Linked DNA regions of Sinorhizobium fredii NGR234. The protein of the gene in region 2 interacts with the protein of the main gene of each other region in a pairwise test. Links are inferred from orthologs where the notes say so. Each region holds a gene or a part of one and is shown on either strand. Other genes may lie near its edges. The genes, in order: uvrA and uvrB.

The links.
Region 1: the proteins of uvrB (region 2) and uvrA interact in binary tests that used the Escherichia coli proteins (3 or more experiments, as listed by UniProt). The link is inferred for Sinorhizobium fredii NGR234 from one-to-one orthologs.

The regions. Positions count from the first base shown.
Region 1 is NC_012587.1:1,599,426-1,609,873, forward strand. What follows is about bases 4,220-7,648. They hold uvrA (excinuclease ABC subunit UvrA), read right to left. Parts: upstream 7,342-7,648; coding sequence 4,420-7,341; downstream 4,220-4,419. Other genes in these bases: NGR_RS19035 (DUF72 domain-containing protein), read right to left, coding at 4,220-4,298; NGR_RS19045 (single-stranded DNA-binding protein), read left to right, coding at 7,625-7,648. In the rest of the region: NGR_RS19030 (vitamin B12-dependent ribonucleotide reductase), read right to left, coding at 1-2,798; more of NGR_RS19035, read right to left, coding at 3,495-4,219; more of NGR_RS19045, read left to right, coding at 7,649-8,143; NGR_RS19050 (MarC family protein), read right to left, coding at 8,204-8,833; gyrA (DNA gyrase subunit A), read left to right, coding at 9,134-10,448. UniProt on the Escherichia coli protein: The UvrABC repair system catalyzes the recognition and processing of DNA lesions. UvrA is an ATPase and a DNA-binding protein. A damage recognition complex composed of 2 UvrA and 2 UvrB subunits scans DNA for abnormalities.
Region 2 is NC_012587.1:1,808,452-1,818,970, reverse strand. What follows is about bases 7,020-10,519. They hold uvrB (excinuclease ABC subunit UvrB), read right to left. Parts: upstream 10,205-10,519; coding sequence 7,220-10,204; downstream 7,020-7,219. Other genes in these bases: NGR_RS19995 (DMT family protein), read left to right, coding at 10,460-10,519. In the rest of the region: NGR_RS20045 (gamma carbonic anhydrase family protein), read right to left, coding at 1-430; NGR_RS20040 (fumarylacetoacetate hydrolase family protein), read right to left, coding at 489-1,175; NGR_RS20035 (hypothetical protein), read right to left, coding at 1,460-1,669; NGR_RS20030 (DUF982 domain-containing protein), read right to left, coding at 2,083-2,322; NGR_RS20025 (hypothetical protein), read left to right, coding at 2,744-2,992; tRNA dihydrouridine(20/20a) synthase DusA, read left to right, coding at 3,259-4,416; NGR_RS20015 (cold-shock protein), read right to left, coding at 4,656-4,868; NGR_RS20010 (DnaJ domain-containing protein), read left to right, coding at 5,401-5,988; NGR_RS32395 (hypothetical protein), read right to left, coding at 6,308-6,937. UniProt on the Escherichia coli protein: The UvrABC repair system catalyzes the recognition and processing of DNA lesions. A damage recognition complex composed of 2 UvrA and 2 UvrB subunits scans DNA for abnormalities.

The DNA.
Region 1 (10,448 bases), 200 kb from region 2 along the record:
TCCTCCTCGTCCTCGATCAGCGAGGCGTTCAGCGGCTGCGACAGCTTGGAGCCATCGCGATAGAGGGCGTTGGCCTTCAGCGCCAGCTTCCAGGAAAGCATGTAGGCGTTCTTGCAATCCTCGACGGTCGCCTCGTTCGGCATGTTGATCGTCTTGGAGATGGCGCCCGAGATGAACGGCTGGGCGGCCGCCATCATGCGGATGTGGCTTTCGACCGAAAGGTAGCGCTTACCGATCTTGCCGCAGGGGTTGGCGCAATCGAAGACCGGCAAATGCTCGGCCTTCAGGAAGGGCGCGCCCTCGAGCGTCATGGCGCCGCAGACGTGAATGTTGGCAGCTTCGATGTCCTTCCTGGAGAAGCCGAGATGCTCGAGCAGATTGAAGTCCATCGAGGCGAGCTGCTCGTCGCTGACCTTCAGCGTGCCCTTGAGGAAGTCGGCGCCGAGCGTCCACTGATTGAAGACGAACTTGATATCGAAGGCGGACTTCAGCGCCGCATTGACGGCATCGACCTTCTCATCGGTGAAGCCCTTTGCCTTCAGCGTCGTCGGATTGATGGCCGGTGCCTGGTTGAGGTTGCCGTGGCCGACCGCATAGGCCTCGATTTCGGCGATCTGGCTCTCCGAATAGCCGAGCGTGCGCAGCGCCTCCGGAACGGCCCGGTTGATGATCTTGAAGTAGCCGCCGCCGGCGAGCTTCTTGAACTTCACCAGCGCGAAATCGGGCTCGATGCCGGTGGTGTCGCAATCCATGACGAGGCCGATCGTGCCGGTCGGCGCGATCACGGTCGCCTGGGCGTTGCGGTAGCCGTGCTTTTCGCCAAGTTCGACGGCCTCGTCCCAGGCGCTCTTGGCGTGGGCGATCAGCTCCTGATCCGGGCAATCGGCATGGATGAGCGCGACCGGGTTGACCGACAGGCCCTCATAGCCGGTGGTCTCGCCATGGGCGGCGCGGCGGTGGTTGCGCATGACGCGCAGCATGTTCTCACGGTTCGGCGCAAAGCCGGGGAAGGGGCCGAGCTTGGCCGAGATCTCGGCCGAGGTTGCGTAGGCAACGCCGGTCATGATCGCGGTCAGCGCGCCGGCGATGGCGCGGCCTTCGGCCGAGTCATAGGGGATGCCGGACGACATCAGCAGGCCGCCGATATTGGCGTAGCCGAGGCCGAGCGTGCGGTACTCATAGGAGAGCTCGGCGATCTCGCGCGACGGGAACTGCGCCATCATCACCGAGACTTCGAGAACGACCGTCCAGAGGCGAACGGCATGCTCGTAATCGGCGATGTTGATCCGCTTGGTGGCGGCATCCTTGAACTGCATCAGGTTCAAGGAAGCGAGGTTGCAGGCCGTGTCGTCGAGGAACATGTATTCCGAGCACGGGTTGGAGGCGCGGATCGGGCCGGCCGCCGGGCAGGTGTGCCAGTCGTTCATCGTCGTGTTGAAGTGCAGGCCCGGATCGGCTGAGGCCCAGGCCGCGTAGGAGATCGACTCCCAGAGATCGCGGGCCTTCAGCGTCTTCATGACGCGGCCGTCCTTGCGGGCCGTCAGGTTCCATTCGTCATCCGCTTCGACGGCGCGCAGGAAGTCGTCCTTGATCGAGACGGAGTTGTTGGAGTTCTGGCCGGAGACGGTCAGGTAGGCTTCCGAATCCCAGTCCGTGTCATAGGTCTTGAACTGGATGTCCTTGTAGCCCTGGCGGGCGAACTGGATGACGCGCTTGACGTAGTTTTCCGGCACCAGCGCCTGCTTGGCGGCGCGGATCTCGCGCTTCAGGGCCGGGTTCTGCTTCGGGTCGAAGCAGGCGTCGTCGCTGCCGTCGCAATTGACGCAGGCCTTCATGATCGCCTTCAGGTGCTTGGCGACGATCTTCGAGCCCGTGACGAGAGCCGCGACCTTCTGCTCTTCCTTGACCTTCCAGTTGATGTATTCCTCGATATCCGGATGGTCGATGTCGACGACCACCATCTTGGCGGCGCGGCGCGTCGTGCCGCCCGACTTGATGGCGCCGGCGGCGCGGTCGCCGATCTTCAGGAAGCTCATCAGGCCGGAGGACTTGCCGCCGCCCGAGAGCTTTTCGCCTTCGGCGCGCAGATGCGAGAAGTTGGAGCCAGTGCCCGAGCCGTATTTGAAGAGGCGCGCCTCGCGCACCCAGAGGTCCATGATGCCGCCCTCATTGACGAGGTCGTCGCCGACCGACTGGATGAAGCAGGCATGCGGCTGCGGGTGCTCATAGGCCGACTTCGACTTGGTCAGCTTGCCGGTGAAGGGGTCGACATAGAAATGGCCCTGGCCGGGGCCGTCGATGCCATAGGCCCAGTGCAGGCCGGTGTTGAACCATTGCGGCGAATTCGGCGCGACGCGCTGGGTGGCGAGCATATAGGCAAGCTCGTCGCGGAAGGCGCTGGCGTCCTCTTCCGTTTCGAAATAGCCGCCCTTCCAGCCCCAGTAGGCCCAGGTGCCGGCGAGGCGATCGAAAACCTGCCGGGCGTCGGTTTCGGAACCGTATTGCTCGTCCTTCGGCAGCGCCTTCAGTGCTTCGGTGTCGGGAACCGAGCGCCACAGGAAGGAGGGCACGTCGTTCTCCTCAACGCGCTTCAGCTTGGCCGGCACGCCCGCCTTGCGGAAATATTTCTGGGCGAGAATGTCGGCGGCGACCTGGGAGAATTGCGCCGGCACGTCGATATCGGCAAGGCGGAAGACGATCGACCCGTCCGGATTCTTGATCTCGCTCGTCGCCTTGCGGAATTCTATCTCGGCATAGGCGGATTGCCCTGCCTTCGTGAACCGACGTTCGATCTTCATTGTCCCGTCCTTTTGCCATGCGCCAAGGCGCAGTTAACCCCGCCCGGCCGCGAGGTCTCCCGCAGCCAGCTTCAGCTTCCGTTCGCTAGAGGAAACCCAAACCAGGGTCTCCAGTATCTTGTGGTGATGCTGGCTGCAAACACTAAATATAGTATTAACAGGTTCTTTACGCCAGCCTGAATGTCGTTTCGGCGGCCCAAAAAATCGCGCAAAATTCCCGCTGCGGCCCACGCGGGGATCATCCGCTTCAGCCACCTGCCAGAACCGACGATTTGGGGGATGAACCGGTCACTTCATTTCCCGGTCCGCCGCCGTCGCAACGTGAAATCCATTAACCGTGAATCGCCTTTGGGCGTCAAGGGGTGGTTTGTGACGGAATTTTGAGCGCTATATCTTGTGTGGATCGACTGTGGAAAACGGGGACATCTACCAATCCGTTGAAAATCAGGGGGTTCGGGTGGCTGCCTTGCAACAGGCGGCAACGCCGGACAGAAAATGAGAGTTTTCACGGGTAAAAAAACAGGTAGGGGGCATTCCGAAATTCTACTGACAATTGCGAAACGCGCCGGAATGTGAAGCGCTCGCTCTCCTGATTCGAATGACTACATGTGGTGGCCGTGAGGTCGGCCTCCGAAGCACGATGCCACCTCGCGAATTGCTGCGCACATCGACGCGGACCTGGTCCTGTTTCGCGCGCTAGCTCACCCGCTTCTGCAGTTCCCGGGCGCCATTCGGCGCATTGACCTTGCCCGAGCTGATGAAGAAGGCGAAGACGTCGCGGGGCGCCTTCTCCGCCTTCCGGTTCGGCGCGCTCTTTTCCAGCCCATCCGGCTCGCCGCCCGCTGCAAAGGTCTTGAGCCTTTCGGCCCAGAGGTCGAGGCCGACCGGCGGATAGCAGGTCTTGACGTCGTCGCTGCCCTTCTGCAGCCGGGCATAGACGAAATCCGCGGTGACGTCGGCAATCATCGGGTAGTCCTCGTGCTCGGCGAGAACCGCCGCCACTTTGTGCTTATCGAGGAGCGCGACGAACTCCGGCACCTGGAAGGAAGGGTGGCGGACTTCGACGACGTGCCGGAGCTTCAAGCCGTCCTGCTTTTCCGGCAGCAGCTTCAGAAAGCCCTCGAAGTCCTGCGGATCGAACTTCTTGGTCGGGGCGAACTGCCACAGGATGGGACCGAGCCGGTCGCCAAGTTCCGTCAGGCCCTGCGTCAGGAATCGCTCCATGGATTCGCCGGCCTCCGCCAGCACCTTGCGATTCGTCACGAAGCGGCTGGCCTTCAGGGAGAATATGAAGCCGTCCGGCACCTCTGCTGCCCATTTGGCGAAGGTGGCCGGCTTCTGCGAGCTGTAATAGGTGCCGTTGACCTCGATGGCGCGCAGTTCCTTGCCGGCGAATTCAAGCTGCCGCTTCTTCGGAAGGTCGGAGGGATAGAAGCTTTCCTCCCAGGGCTCGAAATTCCAGCCGCCGATGCCGACACGGATCTTTCCTGCTTCTGCCATCATTTCCTCCTCGAGGGCCGCAACGCGCCCGTACTCCCGTCTCATTTGTCGCGCAGGTTCGCCCGTCGAGATGCAGGCGAGCGCAAGACTTGGTCGATCCTAAAAAGGAACCGCCACCCGATTACTCGGCCGCGACGACTTTCCTCACTGTCCGGCGCTCCAGAAGCTCCTTCAGGAACTGACCGGTATAGGAGCGAGGTTCCTTCACCACGTCTTCCGGCGTTCCCTTCGCGATGACCTCGCCGCCGCCGTCACCGCCTTCTGGCCCGAAGTCGATGACCCAGTCGGCCGTCTTGATGACCTCGAGATTGTGCTCGATCACCACCACCGAGTTGCCCTGGTTGACGAGTTCATGCAGAACTTCAAGTAGCTTGGCTACGTCGTGGAAATGCAAGCCGGTTGTCGGCTCATCGAGGATGTAGAGCGTGCGTCCGGTCGAGCGCTTCGACAGTTCCTTGGCGAGCTTGACGCGCTGGGCTTCGCCGCCCGACAGGGTATTCGCCTGCTGGCCGATCTTGATATAGCCGAGCCCGACCTGGTTCAGCGTCACCAGCTTGTCGCGGACGGCCGGAACGGCCGAGAAGAATTCGACACCTTCCTCGACCGTCATGTCGAGAACGTCGGCGATCGACTTGCCCTTGAAATGCACGTCGAGCGTTTCGCGGTTGTAGCGCTTGCCGTGGCAGACGTCGCAGGTGACATAGACATCCGGCAGGAAGTGCATCTCGATCTTGATGACGCCGTCGCCCTGGCAGGCTTCGCAGCGGCCGCCCTTGACATTGAACGAGAAGCGGCCCGGCTGGTAGCCGCGGGTCTTCGCCTCCGGCAGTCCGGCGAACCAGTCGCGAATCGGCGTGAAGGCGCCGGTATAGGTCGCCGGGTTCGAGCGCGGCGTCCGGCCGATCGGCGACTGGTCGATGTCGATCACCTTGTCGATATGCTCGAAGCCATCGATCCGGTCGTGGTCGGCGGGGTTCTCGCGCGCCCCCATGACCCGGCGGGCGGCCGCCTTGTAGAGCGTCTCGATCAGGAAGGTCGACTTGCCGCCCCCCGAAACGCCGGTGACGGCGGTGAAGACGCCAAGCGGGATCGACGCGGTCACGTTCTTCAGATTGTTAGCCCGCGCGCCTACGACGGTGATTTCCTTCTTCTTTTTCGGTTTACGTCGTTCGCCTGGAACGGCGACGGAGAGTTCGCCGGAGAGATATTTCCCGGTCAGCGACTTAGGGTTGTCCATGATGTCGGAGGGCGTGCCCTCGGCGACGATCTCGCCGCCGTGAATGCCGGCGGCCGGGCCGATGTCGACGACATGGTCCGCCGTCAGGATCGCATCCTCGTCATGCTCGACGACGATGACGGTGTTGCCGATGTCGCGCAGATGCCGAAGCGTTTCGAGCAGGCGGGCATTGTCGCGTTGGTGCAGGCCGATCGACGGCTCGTCGAGCACGTAGAGCACGCCGGTCAACCCGGAGCCGATCTGCGAGGCCAGGCGGATCCGCTGGCTCTCGCCGCCGGAAAGCGTACCGGAATTGCGCGACAGGCTCAGATATTCGAGGCCGACATCGTTCAGGAAACGCAGCCGCTCGCGGATCTCCTTGAGGATGCGCACGGCGATTTCGTTCTGCTTGGTGCTGAGCCTTTCGGGAAGCGTTTCGAACCAGTCGCGCGCGGCGCGGATCGACATCTCGGTGAGCTCGCCGATATGCGACTTGTCGATCTTGACGGCCAGCGCCTCCGGTTTCAGCCGGTAGCCGGCGCAGGCGGGGCAGGGCGCCGCCGACATGAAGCGCTCGATCTCCTCGCGCGCCCAGGCGCTGTCGGTCTCCTTCCAGCGCCGCTCGAGGTTGGGCACGATGCCTTCGAAGGTCTTCGTCGTGTTATAGGAGCGGGCGCCGTCCTGATAATGGAAGGTGATCTTCTCTTCCGTGCCGTGCAGGATCGCCTTCTGCGCCGCCTCGGAGAGCTCGCTCCAGCGAGTGCCGAGCTTGAAGTCGAAGACCTTGCCGAGCGCCTCGAGCGTCTGGTTGTAGTAGGGCGAGGTCGATTTCGCCCAAGGCGCGATCGCGCCGTCCCGCAAGGTGCGGTTCGGCTCGGGGACGATCAGCGCCTCGTCGATCTTCTGCTGGCTGCCGAGGCCGTCGCAGGTGGTGCAGGCGCCGAAGGGATTGTTGAAGGAGAACAGCCGCGGTTCGATTTCCGGAATGGTGAAGCCGGAAACCGGGCAGGCGAATTTCTCCGAGAACAGCACCCGCTCATGCGTTTCGTTCAGCGACTTGTTGGCGGAGCCGCCGGCGGCCGTCTCTTCCGGCGGCAGCGGCTTATCGGCGAATTCGGCGATTGCCAGACCGTCGGCGAGCGTCAGGCAGGTTTCCAGGCTGTCCGCAAGCCGGGTGGCAAGATCGGCCCGCACGACCACGCGGTCGACGACGACATCGATGTCATGCTTGTATTTCTTGTCGAGCGCCGGCACATCGGCAATCTCATAGAACTGGCCGTCGACCTTGACGCGCTGGAAGCCCTTTTTCATCAGCTCGGCGAGTTCCTTCTTGTACTCGCCCTTACGGCCGCGCACGAGCGGCGCAAGGATATAGAGTCGCGTGCTCTCGCCGAACTCCAGGACGCGGTCGACCATCTGGCTGACAGTCTGGCTCTCGATCGGCAGGCCCGTCGCGGGCGAATAGGGCACGCCGACGCGCGCGAAGAGCAGGCGCAGATAGTCGTAGATCTCGGTGACCGTGCCGACCGTCGAGCGCGGGTTGCGCGAGGTCGTCTTCTGCTCGATCGAGATCGCCGGCGACAGCCCGTCGATCTGGTCGACGTCCGGCTTCTGCATCATCTCCAGGAACTGCCGGGCATAGGCCGATAGGCTCTCGACATAGCGGCGCTGGCCCTCGGCATAGATCGTGTCGAAGGCGAGCGAAGACTTGCCCGAGCCCGAAAGGCCGGTCATCACGATCAGCTTGTTGCGCGGCAGGTCGAGGTCGATGCCTTTGAGGTTATGCTCGCGCGCGCCGCGAATGGAGAGGGTCTTGAGTTCGCTCATCGGAAGCCAGTTTTGCATGTCGGTTGAAAGCCTCCTATGTAATGACGAGAACGCCCATGTCGAGGCGCAATCGGCAAAGAGGCGGCTCAATTGCGATTCGGTTGACAGGATAATACGGGAATATTAGAACAAAGAAAGAACAAACATAAGCCAAAGCCTGCCAAATGAGCTGTGGATTATGTAGGATGCGGGGCGTATCGGCGGCGGCTGGCCGCTAAGATGCGCGCTCTTGAGATATTTGAAAGCCGGGCCGGCGGTTCGGCGGAAACACGGGAAAAGCGATATGGCTGGTAGCGTCAACAAGGTGATCTTGATCGGGAATGTCGGGGCCGACCCGGAAATCCGGCGCACGCAGGACGGCCGGCCGATCGCCAACCTGAGGATCGCCACTTCGGAGACCTGGCGCGACCGCAACAGCGGCGAACGCCGTGAAAAGACGGAATGGCACAATGTCGTCGTCTTCAGCGAAGGCCTCTGCAAGGTCGTCGAGCAATATGTGAAGAAGGGCGCCAAGCTCTATATCGAAGGCCAGTTGCAGACGCGCAAATGGCAGGACCAGAACGGCAATGACCGTTACACGACGGAAGTCGTGCTGCAAGGGTTCAGCTCGACGCTGACGATGCTCGATGGTCGCGGCGAGGGCGGCGGAGCCGGTCGCGGCGGCAGCGATTACGGCGGTGGCGGCGGTTACGAGGATTATGATCAGCCGCGGCAATCCTCCGGCGGCGGACGCTCCGGCGGCCAGTCGAACCAGGGCGGCGGCAATTTCTCACGCGATCTCGACGACGACATTCCGTTCTGATCGGCAGGATCGAGAACCCCGAAGAACGTTCGGCCCGCCTCTGAGCGGGCCGTTGCGCGTTTAGACCTGGAATGCCGAGCGGACGCCATCGACGACGAACTGCACGGCCAGCGCCGCGAGGATCACGCCGAGGAGGCGGGTCAGGATCGCCCGACCGGTGACGCCGAGAAAGCGGTCGATCCGATCAGCGATCACCAGGGCCAGAAAGAGCAGTGCCATCGAGGCGGCGATGACGATGAGAAGTTGCGCGCGACCTATGACCGAGGGAAGGGAACTACCGAGAAGGATGGTTGCCGAGATCGCTCCGGGACCCGCGATCAGCGGCAGGGCGAGGGGGAAGACGGCAATATTGTGAATGTGGTCCTTCGTTACCGCCGTTTCGCCGGTTTTTTCCTTTCGCTCCTGGCGCCGCTCGAAGATCATCTCGAAGGAGATCCAGAAGAGAAGCAGGCCGCCGGCGATGCGGAAGGCGCCGATCGAGATGCCCAGCAGTCCGAGAATGCCGTCGCCGAAGAGGGCAAAAGCAGCGAGAATGAAGAAGGCGATCAACGAGCCGCGCGTGGCAACCTGGAAGCGCTCCTGCCGGTTCAATCCGACCGTGAGGCTCAGGAAGATTGGCGCGAGACCCGGCGGATCGAGTGTGACGAGCAGCGTCGTCAGCGCATTGACCAACAGATCGACATTGAACATCCGTTCCCCCTCCGGATCCTCCAGGGCAGTTCCCTGGTCGCGCTGCATTCTTAGGTAACCCATGCGCGCTTGGGAAGGGCCGACTAGTCAATCGCCGCGCGATAGCATACACCGGGCGCGGGCGGGCACGCCGGATGTGTTCGATGTTTGCGCAAAAGCCTTTCCGATTTATGGGTGCGTGCCCTAGAAAAGCCCGTTACACCGGCAAAAGGCTGTTCAAAACCATTGGCCAAAATTGGCGCTCGAAGCGGCATTCGGCTATAAGAACTGACTGATTCTGAACAAAGATCGTGATCGACATTGACTGAGCAAAGCACTCCCGGCGGCGGAAAGACTCCGCCAGGCATCGAGCCGATTTCCATCATCGAGGAAATGCAGCGGTCCTATCTCGATTACGCCATGAGCGTCATCGTTTCCCGCGCGCTTCCCGATGTACGCGACGGCTTGAAACCCGTTCACCGCCGCATCCTCTACGGGATGAGCGAACTCGGCATCGATTGGAATAAGAAATACGTCAAATGCGCCCGTGTTACCGGTGACGTGATGGGTAAATACCATCCGCACGGCAACATGGCGATCTACGATGCGCTGGCGCGCATGGCGCAGGATTGGTCGCTCAGATTGCCGCTGATCGACGGCCAGGGCAATTTCGGCTCCGTCGACGGCGATCCGCCGGCGGCCGAGCGCTATACCGAGTGCCGGCTTCAGAAGGCGGCCCATTCGCTGCTCGACGACCTCGACAAGGAAACGGTCGATTTCCGCGACAACTACGACGGCACGCTGCAGGAGCCGGTCGTCGTTCCGGCGAAGTTCCCGAACCTGCTCGTCAACGGCGCGGGCGGCATTGCCGTCGGCATGGCGACCAACATCCCGCCCCACAATCTGAGCGAAGTCATCAATGGCTGCATCGCGCTGATCGACGATCCGGCGATCGAATTGCCGGAGCTGATGCAGATCGTTCCGGGCCCCGACTTCCCGACTGGCGCGCTGATCCTCGGTCGCGCCGGCATTCGCCAGGCCTATGAGACGGGCAGGGGCTCCGTGATCATGCGCGGCCGCGCCCATATCGAGCCGATGCGCGGCGACCGCGAGCAGATCATCATCACCGAGATTCCCTATCAGGTGAACAAGGCGACGATGATCGAGAAGATGGCCGAACTGGTGCGCGACAAGCGCATCGAGGGCATCTCGGACCTGCGCGATGAGTCCGACCGGCAGGGCTATCGCGTCGTCATCGAGCTGAAGCGCGATGCCAATGCCGAGGTCATCCTCAACCAGCTCTATCGCTATACGCCGCTGCAGACCTCCTTCGGCTGCAACATGGTGGCGCTGAACGGCGGCAAGCCCGAGCAGCTGACGCTGCTCGACATGCTGCGTGCTTTCGTCGCCTTCCGCGAGGAAGTCGTTAGCCGGAGAACCAAATACCTGCTGCGCAAGGCACGCGAGCGGGCCCACGTCCTGGTCGGCCTTGCCATTGCCGTCGCCAATATCGACGAGGTGATCAAGCTCATCCGCCATGCGCCCGATCCGCAGACTGCCCGCGAGCAATTGATGGAGCGTCGCTGGCCGGCCCATGACGTCGATGCGCTGATCCGGCTGATCGACGATCCGCGCC
Region 2 (10,519 bases):
GTATCGCCTTGGCGGGCGCTCCGACGATCAGTGAATTGTCGGGATATTCCTTGCCCTCGGTGATCAGCGCATTGGCGCCGACCAGGCAGTTGCGGCCGATCCTGGCGCCGTTCAGGATGGTGGCACCCATGCCGATCAGCGAATTGTCGCCGATGGTGCAGCCATGAACGATCGCTCTATGGCCGATCGTGCAGCCTTCGCCGATCGTCACCGGGAAGCCTGGGTCGACATGGACGATCACCGCCTCCTGGATGTTGGTCCGCGCGCCGATCCGGATCGGCTCGTTGTCGCCGCGCAACGTCGCGCCGAACCAGATGCCGACCTCCTCGCCGATCTCCACCCGCCCTATGACATTGGCATCAGGCGCGACCCAGTAGCTGCCTTCCGGTGGCGTGGTCGGCTGCAGCGGTCCCAGCGCATAGAGTGGCATGGTGTGTTCCTTGTGCTTGGAGGAAGGCGCGTCCGGCTTTTCCTGCCGCCCGATACGATCAGACGACCTTGACGGAGAGCGCCGCGAGGCCGTCGATACCGCAGGTGACGACGTCGCCGCGCTGTACCGCCCCAACCCCCGCGGGCGTGCCGGTCATGATGATGTCGCCCGGCGCCAGTGTGAAGAGACGCGACAGTTCGGCGATGATCTCCGGTACGGTCCAGATCATCTGGGCGAGGTCGCCCTGTTGGCGCATCTCGCCATTGACCTTCAGCCAGATATTTCCATTCGTCGGATGGCCGACTGCGGTCGCCGGTGCGATCGCGGAGATCGGCGCGGAATGCTCGAAGGCCTTGGCCGCGGTCCAGGGGCGCCCCGCCTCCTTCGCCTGCGCCTGCAGGTCGCGGCGGGTAAAATCTATGCCGACGCCATAGCCATAGACATGCGCGATCGCCTCCTCGATCGGGATGTCCGCACCGCCATGCCTTAGGGCGACGACCAGCTCCACCTCGTGATGCACGTCGGAGGAGAGCGGCGGGTAGGGGAAATCCTGGCCGGGGAGCAGCAGGTTGTCCGCATTCTTCTGGAAAAAGAAGGGCGGTTCGCGGTCGGGGTCATGGCCCATTTCCCGCGCATGGGCGGCATAATTGCGTCCGACGCAATAGACGCGCCGGACCGGAAATCCGACGGGGCTCTCGAAAATCGGCAAGAGGACAGGCAATGAAGGCGGTATGACGGTTTCCATGGTCGTTCGGTCCTCGCCTGACTCTACTGCATGTCTCCTTAAATCGACCTCGATTTAAAGAGACATGCAGCAATTCAAAGTGCTCCAGCGACCTTTGCGCGCTTGATAAGGCGAGCGGCGCTGTAGGGAATGATGCGGAAAGTCAAAACGCTACAGCGACCTCCCATGCCGGTGATGGGCGGTGGCGCTGTAGCGAATCTTGGTGGGACGTTAGCAGCCGGAAGGGCTGCGGCAATAGGCAAACTTATGCCGAGGGGAATTTATTGGGCCCGTGAGGTCTGAGGTCAGGCGCAGCGGGCATAGGCTTCAAGCTGGTCGCGGGTCAGAAAGCGACCGTCCGAGCGCGAGTTCAGTTCCGGGTGGCTGTATTCGAGGCTCGGTACTTCGGGAAGTTCAAGGGCCTGGCGGACGGTCATGATGCCTATGTCCTTGCGGCCGGTTTCACGTTTCATGCTGACTTCGACGATACGTCGGAGATTGCTCTCTCTCATCATGATGTCTCTCCCGTATTATTTTCTTTTCCCTTTTGATCCGGAGTTAAACACTCCGAACTTGTTCTTTATGAGGCACCTCAGAATATACGTGTTTTAAATGAACACTTCACGACAGAAATCTGGCGGTTTCGCGGAAATTTCCGTGTCATTTCAAGATCGGCCGCAATCTGGCCGGGCCCGAAGGCATGCTGATGACTTGGAGTTTGCGTCATAGCTTATATTGGAAACGGCCCTGGTCTTCAAGCAAAGCCGTCTCTCTGTGACATTAATACTATTTTTGAGCGCTTCGATCTATCTATAAATAATATAATTGCTGCCGTCGAAGGCGTTTCGGCAGGGCATATTGGAACAATAGAGGTCTCGCCGTCCACAGACACTGAACAGTGGCCGGCCTGCGACTGCGTCTCGCCGGCTCAATGAGCCGTCAGGTGCGCTTCTTCAACCGCGAAAATGAACAGCCTGCGGGCCTCGTCAGGAGTCCGGCGGCCGGCGATCGCCGCGCGGCAGGCGCTCCGCGCCGCGACGTAATAGGGACCGCGGTGGGGCCATTGGCCGGCCAGGCATGCGAGCGCGTCGGACGGCCCCTTCACCATGCGGACATCGCCGCTAATCAACCCAAGCTCGATGGGACGGTTCCACAACACCTGATGCATGCTTCTCCTCCTGAAGAACAACGTCCCGGGCAAGTCCGGGCGTACCGCGATTTCGGTTCCGGTCGTCGGGTGGAGGGCCCCTCGCGCACTGCTCCTCCCGACTCCCGGGATTCAATGCAAAAAACGTCGTCGGCCATTGTCCGGTTCCGCGCGGCCTTTGTGCGCGTCGGCGGGCAAGGCTCCTCAATCTAGCGCAGGATTTTTCGTTTGTCCGCAATTTCGAGAATTCGGGCGATCCGATGCGGGCGAGGGATTGCTGCCGCTCGCTTCCCCACCTCGGCCAGGCGCAAATTTCCTATCCAGGGTTGTTCACCAATCGGAGAGCCGTCCTCCGTCGCGACGTTGGACAGAAAGCCCCTTAAATGTGCGGGTTTCAATGACTTGACCGCGGGCCTATATATTTTCTGCTGGGGAGGCATAAATGATAGAGGTTGCAGAAATTCGTTTGACGTGGTTACCGCTGCGCAACGGGATCTACTGTGCCATGCTCGGTCGGCACGAAGTCGCCTTCGTCATGAAGCGCGAGACGATGAGCGACTGGGCCTGGCGGATTTCCCATTGCAATGGCACCAACAATACCGGCTTTCACTATGCGTCGACGCTCGAAACCGCCAAGGCGGCAGTGCTGGCCGGCGTCCAGGAATGGTTTCGCCAGGCAGGATTTCGGTAACGGGCGAGGGATTTCCGCCGCATGACGATGTATGCGCCCCGGTTCATCGCCCTGGGTCTAGGCAGCCAATTGCATCGCATGGGCGCCACCTAGCATCTGCGTAGCGCACCGAACAGCCAAGCCATCTCGCTTTATCGATGTCGGCGCAGTATAAGGCGTCCGCATGGCGCGGTCGTTTGGATTTCGCGCGCCAAATCGAGGCTGCAAATGCCGCCATTTGGCCGCGCTGCGCGCGGTCAAGAAGATGGAAGAGATTTGATCAGACCATGAGAGAGACGTCGCAAACGGTCGGAACGTTTGAGAAGGGGCGATACTTCAAGCGGCCCGTGTTCGCCGTGGCGCCGATGATCGACTGGACCGATCGGCACTATCGCTTCTTCGCGCGGCAGCTCTCGCGCCATGCGCTGCTCTATACGGAAATGATCGTCGCCGATGCAATCCTGCGGGGCGATCGGGACAGGCTGCTCGGCCATGACGCCGCGGAGCATCCGGTCGCGCTGCAGCTTGGCGGCAACGATCCGGCGAAGATGGCGGAGGCGGCGCGGATCGCCGAAGCTTTCGGCTATGACGAGATCAACATGAATGTCGGCTGCCCCTCGGACCGGGTGCAATCCGGCACCTTTGGGGCCTGCCTGATGCAGGAGCCGGCGCTGGTCGCCGAATGCGTGGCGGCGATGAAGGAGGCCGTGACGATCCCGGTCACCGTCAAGTGCCGCATCGGCGTCGATGATCAGGATCCCGAGGTGGCGCTTCGCGCGCTTGTCGCCCGCGTCAAGAGCGCCGGCGCGGATGCCGTCTGGGTGCATGCCCGCAAGGCCTGGCTGCAGGGCCTGTCGCCGCGGGAAAACCGCGAAATCCCGCCGCTCGATTACGGCCTCGTGCACCGGCTCAAGTCGGAAAATAAGAACCTTTTCATCGGCCTCAACGGCGGTCTTCAGACGTTGGATCAGGCGCTCGCGCATCTCGATCCGCGATTGCTCCCGGCGCATGCGCCGAAGCTTGCCGTGGCCGAGGCCGAACATGAGGTCCCCCTGGACGGGGTCATGCTCGGCCGCGCCGCCTACCACGACAGCGGCTTGCTCACCGCCGCGGACGGCTATTTCGCCCATCCGCTGACCGGCGCTCCACCTGTGCCGCTTGACCCCGACAGCTTCTCGGAGCGCGGCCATTGCCTGTCGCTCACCTTCTGGGCGGATGTGCGCGACGCCATGGCGGCCTATGCTGCCGCCCATATCGACAATGGCGGCCGGCTGATCCATGTGACGCGCCACATGGTCGGGCTCTTCCAGGGCTGGCCCGGCGCGCGGCGCTACCGCCAGATGCTTTCCGCCGACGCCACCCGCAAGGGCGCCGGCCCGGAGGTGATCCACGCCGCCTTCGAGGCTGTGTTCGTGGCGATCACGGCGCGCCAAGCGGCGGAATAGGGGCACTCGCGGGTCTGCCTGGCTTTGCCCCTCTCCTCGGGTTTAACCCGAGGACTAACCCTCTCCCCGCAAGCGGGGCGAGGGGACGAAGACATGCAGCAATTCAAAGTGCTACAGCGACCTTTGCGCGCCTGATAAGGCGCGCGGCGCTGTAGGCCGGATGAGGGGCACCGCAGGCAACAAAAAAACGGCGCCTCCTGCGAAGCGCCGTCTTTCAAAATCCGATCGAAACGTCCGGCTTAGAGAGCCTGGAGGTTGACCGCCTTTGGGCCCTTGCCCATGCGGTCCGGCTCGGTGTCGAAGCTGACCTGCTGGCCATCCTTGAGCGTCGCGAGGCCGGCGGCCTGAACAGCGGAGATGTGGACGAAAACGTCCTTGGCGCCGCCGTCCGGCGTGATGAAACCAAAACCCTTGTCCTGGTTGAAGAATTTTACGATGCCCTTGGTGGCCATGGAAGAAGTCCTTTTCCTTCAGTCTGTCTTTGCCGCAACCCAGCGCTTCAATAGCACGGCTTGGCTGCTTGAGGTAGTGGATTCGTGCCCCTTTTGGGAAACGAATATGTCGTCTTCAGCGGTAGGCTGAAAGGCGTCGAGTGGTCACGATATCGGGGAAAAGACGTCTACGATGCCGCTTGCGGCAGACCCGGCTATGGCCGGGCTCAAACGAAAGTCCAGTCTCCGGGATTGAAATCGCCCGAACGGCGATAGGATTGGCAGTATTCGGGGTAAAAGGCAAGCGAAGAGTTCCGCCTACAGGCGCGCCTGCGCAATGCCTTGCACGACCGGGCTTTCCGGGACTTTGATAAAGCCGAACCAACACGCAAATGTCGTGGATTGCCTCGTTTCCACCACATTTTCGCCGCGACGCTTCGGTGAGCGTGGCGCGGTTTCGATGCGATCGCCGTGGACTTGCTGCCGGCGCAGCGAACCGGTAGGTCTGAACCGGACAGGACCATTGCAAATCGATGAACAACAGGTGGCCGGCTTGATCGATCCCTATGCCCTCCTTGGACTTGAACGCGACGCCGATGAGCGGGCTATCCGGGCGGCCTACCGCCGGGCGGTGAAGACGGCGCATCCGGACCGCGGCGGCGATGCCGAGCAGTTCGGCAAACTGCAGACGGCCTATGACCTTTTGAAGGATCCAGTGCGCCGCAAGGTTTTTGACGACACCGGCTACGATCCGCAGCTCGTCGACCCCAAACAGGTCAAGGGTCTGATGATGCTCGAGACGCTCGTCAACGACTTCATCCTCGACCTGCGCGAGCCCGGCAGCTTCGATCCGATCGCGGCCATGCGCCGAAAGCTCTCCGACGACATCGTCAAGACGCGCTTCCACATCCTCGAACTGGAGCGCCACCGGGCGCGCGTCCGCAAGCACCTCGACCGCCTCGGCCGGCGGCCGGAGACCGACGTCCTCGGCTCGATGCTGCGCGCCCGCAGCCAGTCGATCAGCGATGCGATCAAGACGGCCGAAGCGCAGATCGGCGTGATCGAGCAGGCCTATCAGATGCTCGAAGGCTATTCCTATGAGATGGAGCCGCTGGAGGTGGAGGCGCGGGCGGCGGAGTAGGGGGCTTCCGAATCGCTTCCAAACGCCTACTTCTGGCAGAGACTTCAATCTGCAGCCAATTGGGATCGCCGACCGGCGACACGTTGCTGGATGTCCAATTCGCGGAAAGTGGGGACGATCGGTTCGATCTAGGGGGCGCTTGGCGAAAAAGTAGGATTCGCGCTTTCCCCGACTTCGCGAGCCCGACCCCAGGCGCTAGAAGAAGTCTCCTCCTACTATTTCCCACAAGGGAACCTCATGCGCCGGCTGCCGTGAGCCGGCGCGACTTATTTATTTGGCCTCAGCAGGGAGGAGCGCCCCTGCGCCCGCCGGACCTGTCCTACCGGTTGTCGCCGCTATCCTGGTTGCCTCTTCCGGGATCTCGGTGATCCGGTCTTTGATCCTGGTTGCCCCTTCCGGGATCCTGGTTATCTCTGTGTTGGTCCTGGTTACCCCTTCCAGGATCCTGGCCGCCACCGCCACCGTCGTTGCCACCGCCGCCACCATCGTTGCCGCCGCCGCCACCATCGCCGCCGCCGCCGCCACCGCCGCCGCCGCCACCGCCGCCGCCGCCACCGCCACCGCCGCCGCCACCGCCGTTGCCGCCGCCGCCGCCACCACCGCCGCCGCCACCGCCGCCGCCGCCGCCGGAGCCACCGCCACCGGAGCCGCCACCGCCGTTACTGCCGGTGGGGTTGCCGTCGGTGGATGTCGTCGAAAAGACGTTGCGAATGAGCGCTGTGGCAAAGGGTGGGCATTGGTCGAGCTGCTCGGTCGTGAGAATATCGGCGCGGTTCTGCGCCATGCAGCATTGCTGATAGTTGGCTTCCGTCAGCGGGCTGCACTGCTGCGCCGTCAGTATGGGCCGTTCGGCCTCCTGGGCTCTTGCCGGTGGTGCTGCCGAGGCGAGAAAGCCCGCCGACAGGAGTGCTACGCTGGTGCTCATGAGACGTTGCTTCAGGGGCAACATGTTCGTTCTCCCTAAATTAGAAAGAACTGAAATTCGTAGTCCGCGCGTTTGTTCCCTCGGTCAGGCAAATTGGAAGCGGAAAAGCCTGTTGTAACGAGCAGTTGTAGCGCGTAGTTCAAGTGGCAGTTGAAATGTATGGAGGCTCTGCACGCGCGCTCCGCGTGCGGCGAGCCGATGGACGATGAAGGGCTTCTTGCGAATCTGCGTCGACGGACGCCACCTGTCGGCGCCCTGTCCAGAAAGCGGGCTATACGATTCTAGCCTGGTCTGTCGCCACGACTGCTACCGTCCCGGCCGCCCGGTCTTGCCCTTCGTCCTGCCTTGCCGGCGCTTCTCTTCCGCCGGATCCTCGTAGGAGCCGACGCCGGGCTTGGCGCGGACCAGCGGTTTGTCCGGCACTTTCCCAGTCACCGGCTTCTCGGTCCGGCCGACGGTCATCTCGTCGAGGCTGTTTTTCCTGAACAGCGATTTCCCGTCCGACTCGCTGCCCGCAGGAATCGCCACGTCGCGGCCCATTTCGTCGAGGTCGGGCTTGCGGAACAGGGGGCGCTCGGTGTCGGTGCCCGGGCCCATGTCGTCGAGCGAGGGTTTCTGGAAGAGTGACTTCTCCTCCGTGGCTTTGGATCCTCGGGTCGAAGCCGAGGATGACGGAGAAGACGGGGACGTCGAAGAGGAGGCGCCCTTTCGGTTCTCCTGCGATCGCGCCTCTTCCTTTCGCTTCCCTGTCGCGCCTTCGGCGCTCCGCGCCTCTTCCCGCGCCATCGGGTCGTCCAGCACGGCAAGCTCCGCGGCCTTGAGGCGCTTGATCTCGTCGCGCAGCCGCGCGGCGGTTTCGAAGTCGAGGTCGGCGGCGGCGTCGCGCATCTGTTTTTCGAGCGCGTTGAGATGTGCCTGCAGATTGTTGCCGACGAGGTGGCCGGCCTCGGCAAAGCCCTTGCCGGCGACGCCGGAGATGTCGGCGCGGACATGGTCGCGCTCGTAGACCGAGTCGAGAATGTCGGAGATCTTCGCCTTCACCGATTCCGGCGTGATGCCGTTTTCGAGGTTGTAGGCCATCTGCTTCTCGCGGCGGCGGGCAGTCTCCTCCATCGCCCGGCTCATCGAGCCGGTGATGGTGTCGGCATAGAGGATGACCTTGCCGTCGACATTGCGGGCGGCGCGGCCGATCGTCTGGATCAGCGAGGTTTCCGAGCGCAGGAAGCCTTCCTTGTCGGCGTCGAGGATGGCGACGAAGCCGCATTCGGGAATGTCGAGACCCTCGCGCAGCAGGTTGATGCCGACCAGCACGTCGAAGGCGCCGAGGCGCAGGTCGCGGATGATCTCGATGCGCTCCAGCGTGTCGATGTCGGAGTGCATGTAGCGCACCCGCACGCCCTGTTCGTGCAGATATTCGGTGAGGTCCTCGGCCATGCGCTTGGTCAGCACGGTGACGAGGGTGCGGTAGCCGGCGGCGGCGGTCTCGCGGATCTCGCCGAGCACGTCGTCGACCTGGGTTTTGGCCGAGCGTACCTCGACCGGCGGATCGATCAGGCCGGTCGGGCGGATCACCTGTTCGGCGAAGACGCCGCCGGACTGCTCCATTTCCCAGCCGCCGGGGGTTGCCGAGACGGCGATCGTGTCCGGACGCATCGCGTCCCATTCCTCGAAGCGCAAGGGCCGGTTGTCCATGCAGGAGGGTAGGCGGAAGCCGTATTCGGCCAGCGTCGCCTTGCGGCGGAAGTCGCCGCGATACATGCCGCCGATCTGCGGAATAGTGACGTGGCTCTCGTCGATGAAGATCAGCGCGTTGTCCGGAATATATTCGAACAGCGTCGGCGGCGGCTCGCCCGGCTTGCGGCCGGTCAGGTAGCGCGAATAGTTCTCGATGCCCTGGCAGGAGCCAGTCGCCTCCAGCATTTCCAGGTCGTAGCGGGTGCGCTGTTCGAGGCGCTGCGCTTCGAGCAGCCGGCCGGCCCGTTCCAGCTCGGTGAGGCGGTGCGCCAGCTCGTCCTTGATCGCCTTGGTGGCGGCGTTCAGCGTCGGCCGCGGCGTCACATAGTGCGAGTTGGCGTAGATCTTCACCGATTTCAGGTCGCCAGTCTTCTGGCCGGTCAGCGGGTCGAATTCGGTGATGGCGTCGATCTCGTCGCCGAACATCGAGATGCGCCAGGCGGCATCCTCAAGGTGAGCCGGGAAGATCTCGATCGTGTCGCCGCGCACCCGGAACGAACCGCGCTGGAAATCCATGTCGCGGCGCTTGTATTGCTGTGCCACCAGGTCGGCGAGCAATTGCCGCTGGTCGAGCCGGTCGCCGACAGTCATCTGGAAGGTCATCGCCGTATAGGTCTCGACTGAGCCGATACCGTAGATGCAGGAGACCGAGGCGACGATGACGACGTCGTCGCGTTCGAGCAGCGAGCGCGTTGCCGAGTGGCGCATGCGGTCGATCTGCTCGTTGATCGAGGATTCCTTCTCGATATAGGTGTCGGAGCGCGGCACGTAGGCTTCCGGCTGGTAGTAGTCGTAGTAGGAGACGAAATACTCGACCGCATTCTCCGGGAAGAAGTTCTTGAATTCGGAATAGAGCTGGGCGGCAAGCGTCTTGTTCGGCGCCAGGATGACGGCCGGGCGCTGCGTCGCCTCGATCACCTTGGCCATGGTGAAGGTTTTGCCGGAGCCGGTGACGCCGAGCAGCACCTGGTTGCGCTCGCCGGAGGAGAGACCGTCGACGAGGTCGGCGATCGCCGTCGGCTGGTCGCCGGAGGGCTGGTAGTCGGTCACCATCTTCAGCGATATGCCGCCTTCGGATTTGTCCGGCCGGGCCGGGCGGTGCGGCGTCCAGAGCTTGCCGTCCTTGAAGAGCGGATTGCCGCTCTCGATCAGCGCCGCCAGCGCTTCGACCGTCGCGGTAACGCCGGAGCCGGTCGTCAGCTTGTCGGCATCCTCGAGCGAGACATCGAGACCGGCCACCGGGTTGAGACCGGCGGCGGCCCGCGTCTTCGGGTCGTGGCTGCCGCCCATCGATGTGCCGCGCGCGGTCTTGCCCGCGACGGTCTTCGCAGCGGCTTTCGAGGCGGTGATCTCGACCTTCTTGCGGTGTTTGCCGGCCTTGGAGGCGATCTCCCGCTGGCTCTCGAAAGCGGACGTTTCTGCTTCCGCCTCGAGTTGCTTCACCCAGTCGGAGACATTGCCGGACAGCGGCGTACCGGAAAGCGGCGCCTGCGGGGCCTCTTCGAAGCCGCTGGGTGTTGACGGTTTCTTCGGGGAACTCTTCGGAGATCGGGTCATGGCCGGGAATATGGAGAGAGTCAGGCCGAAAGCCAAGGGGGAAGGAGTACAAAAGGGAAACGGCCGGCTTGGATTTTCGGTCTTCTCGGATCAATCTCCGGCCAACAGCAACCGGGCCGAGCCGCCCGTTGCTTTTCGATGACAGGGATATGTCGACGATGAAGGGACTGCAGGTCGCGCGGCATGGAGAGGCTTGAAACGGCGGGGGCGGCCGGATCATCCTCGAACACCGATTCGCGTCCTTCCGAGGTCTTCATGTCCCTTGCCGTCAATCCCGCCTATGTCTGGCCGGTGGTGCTGCTGCTCGCCTCCAAT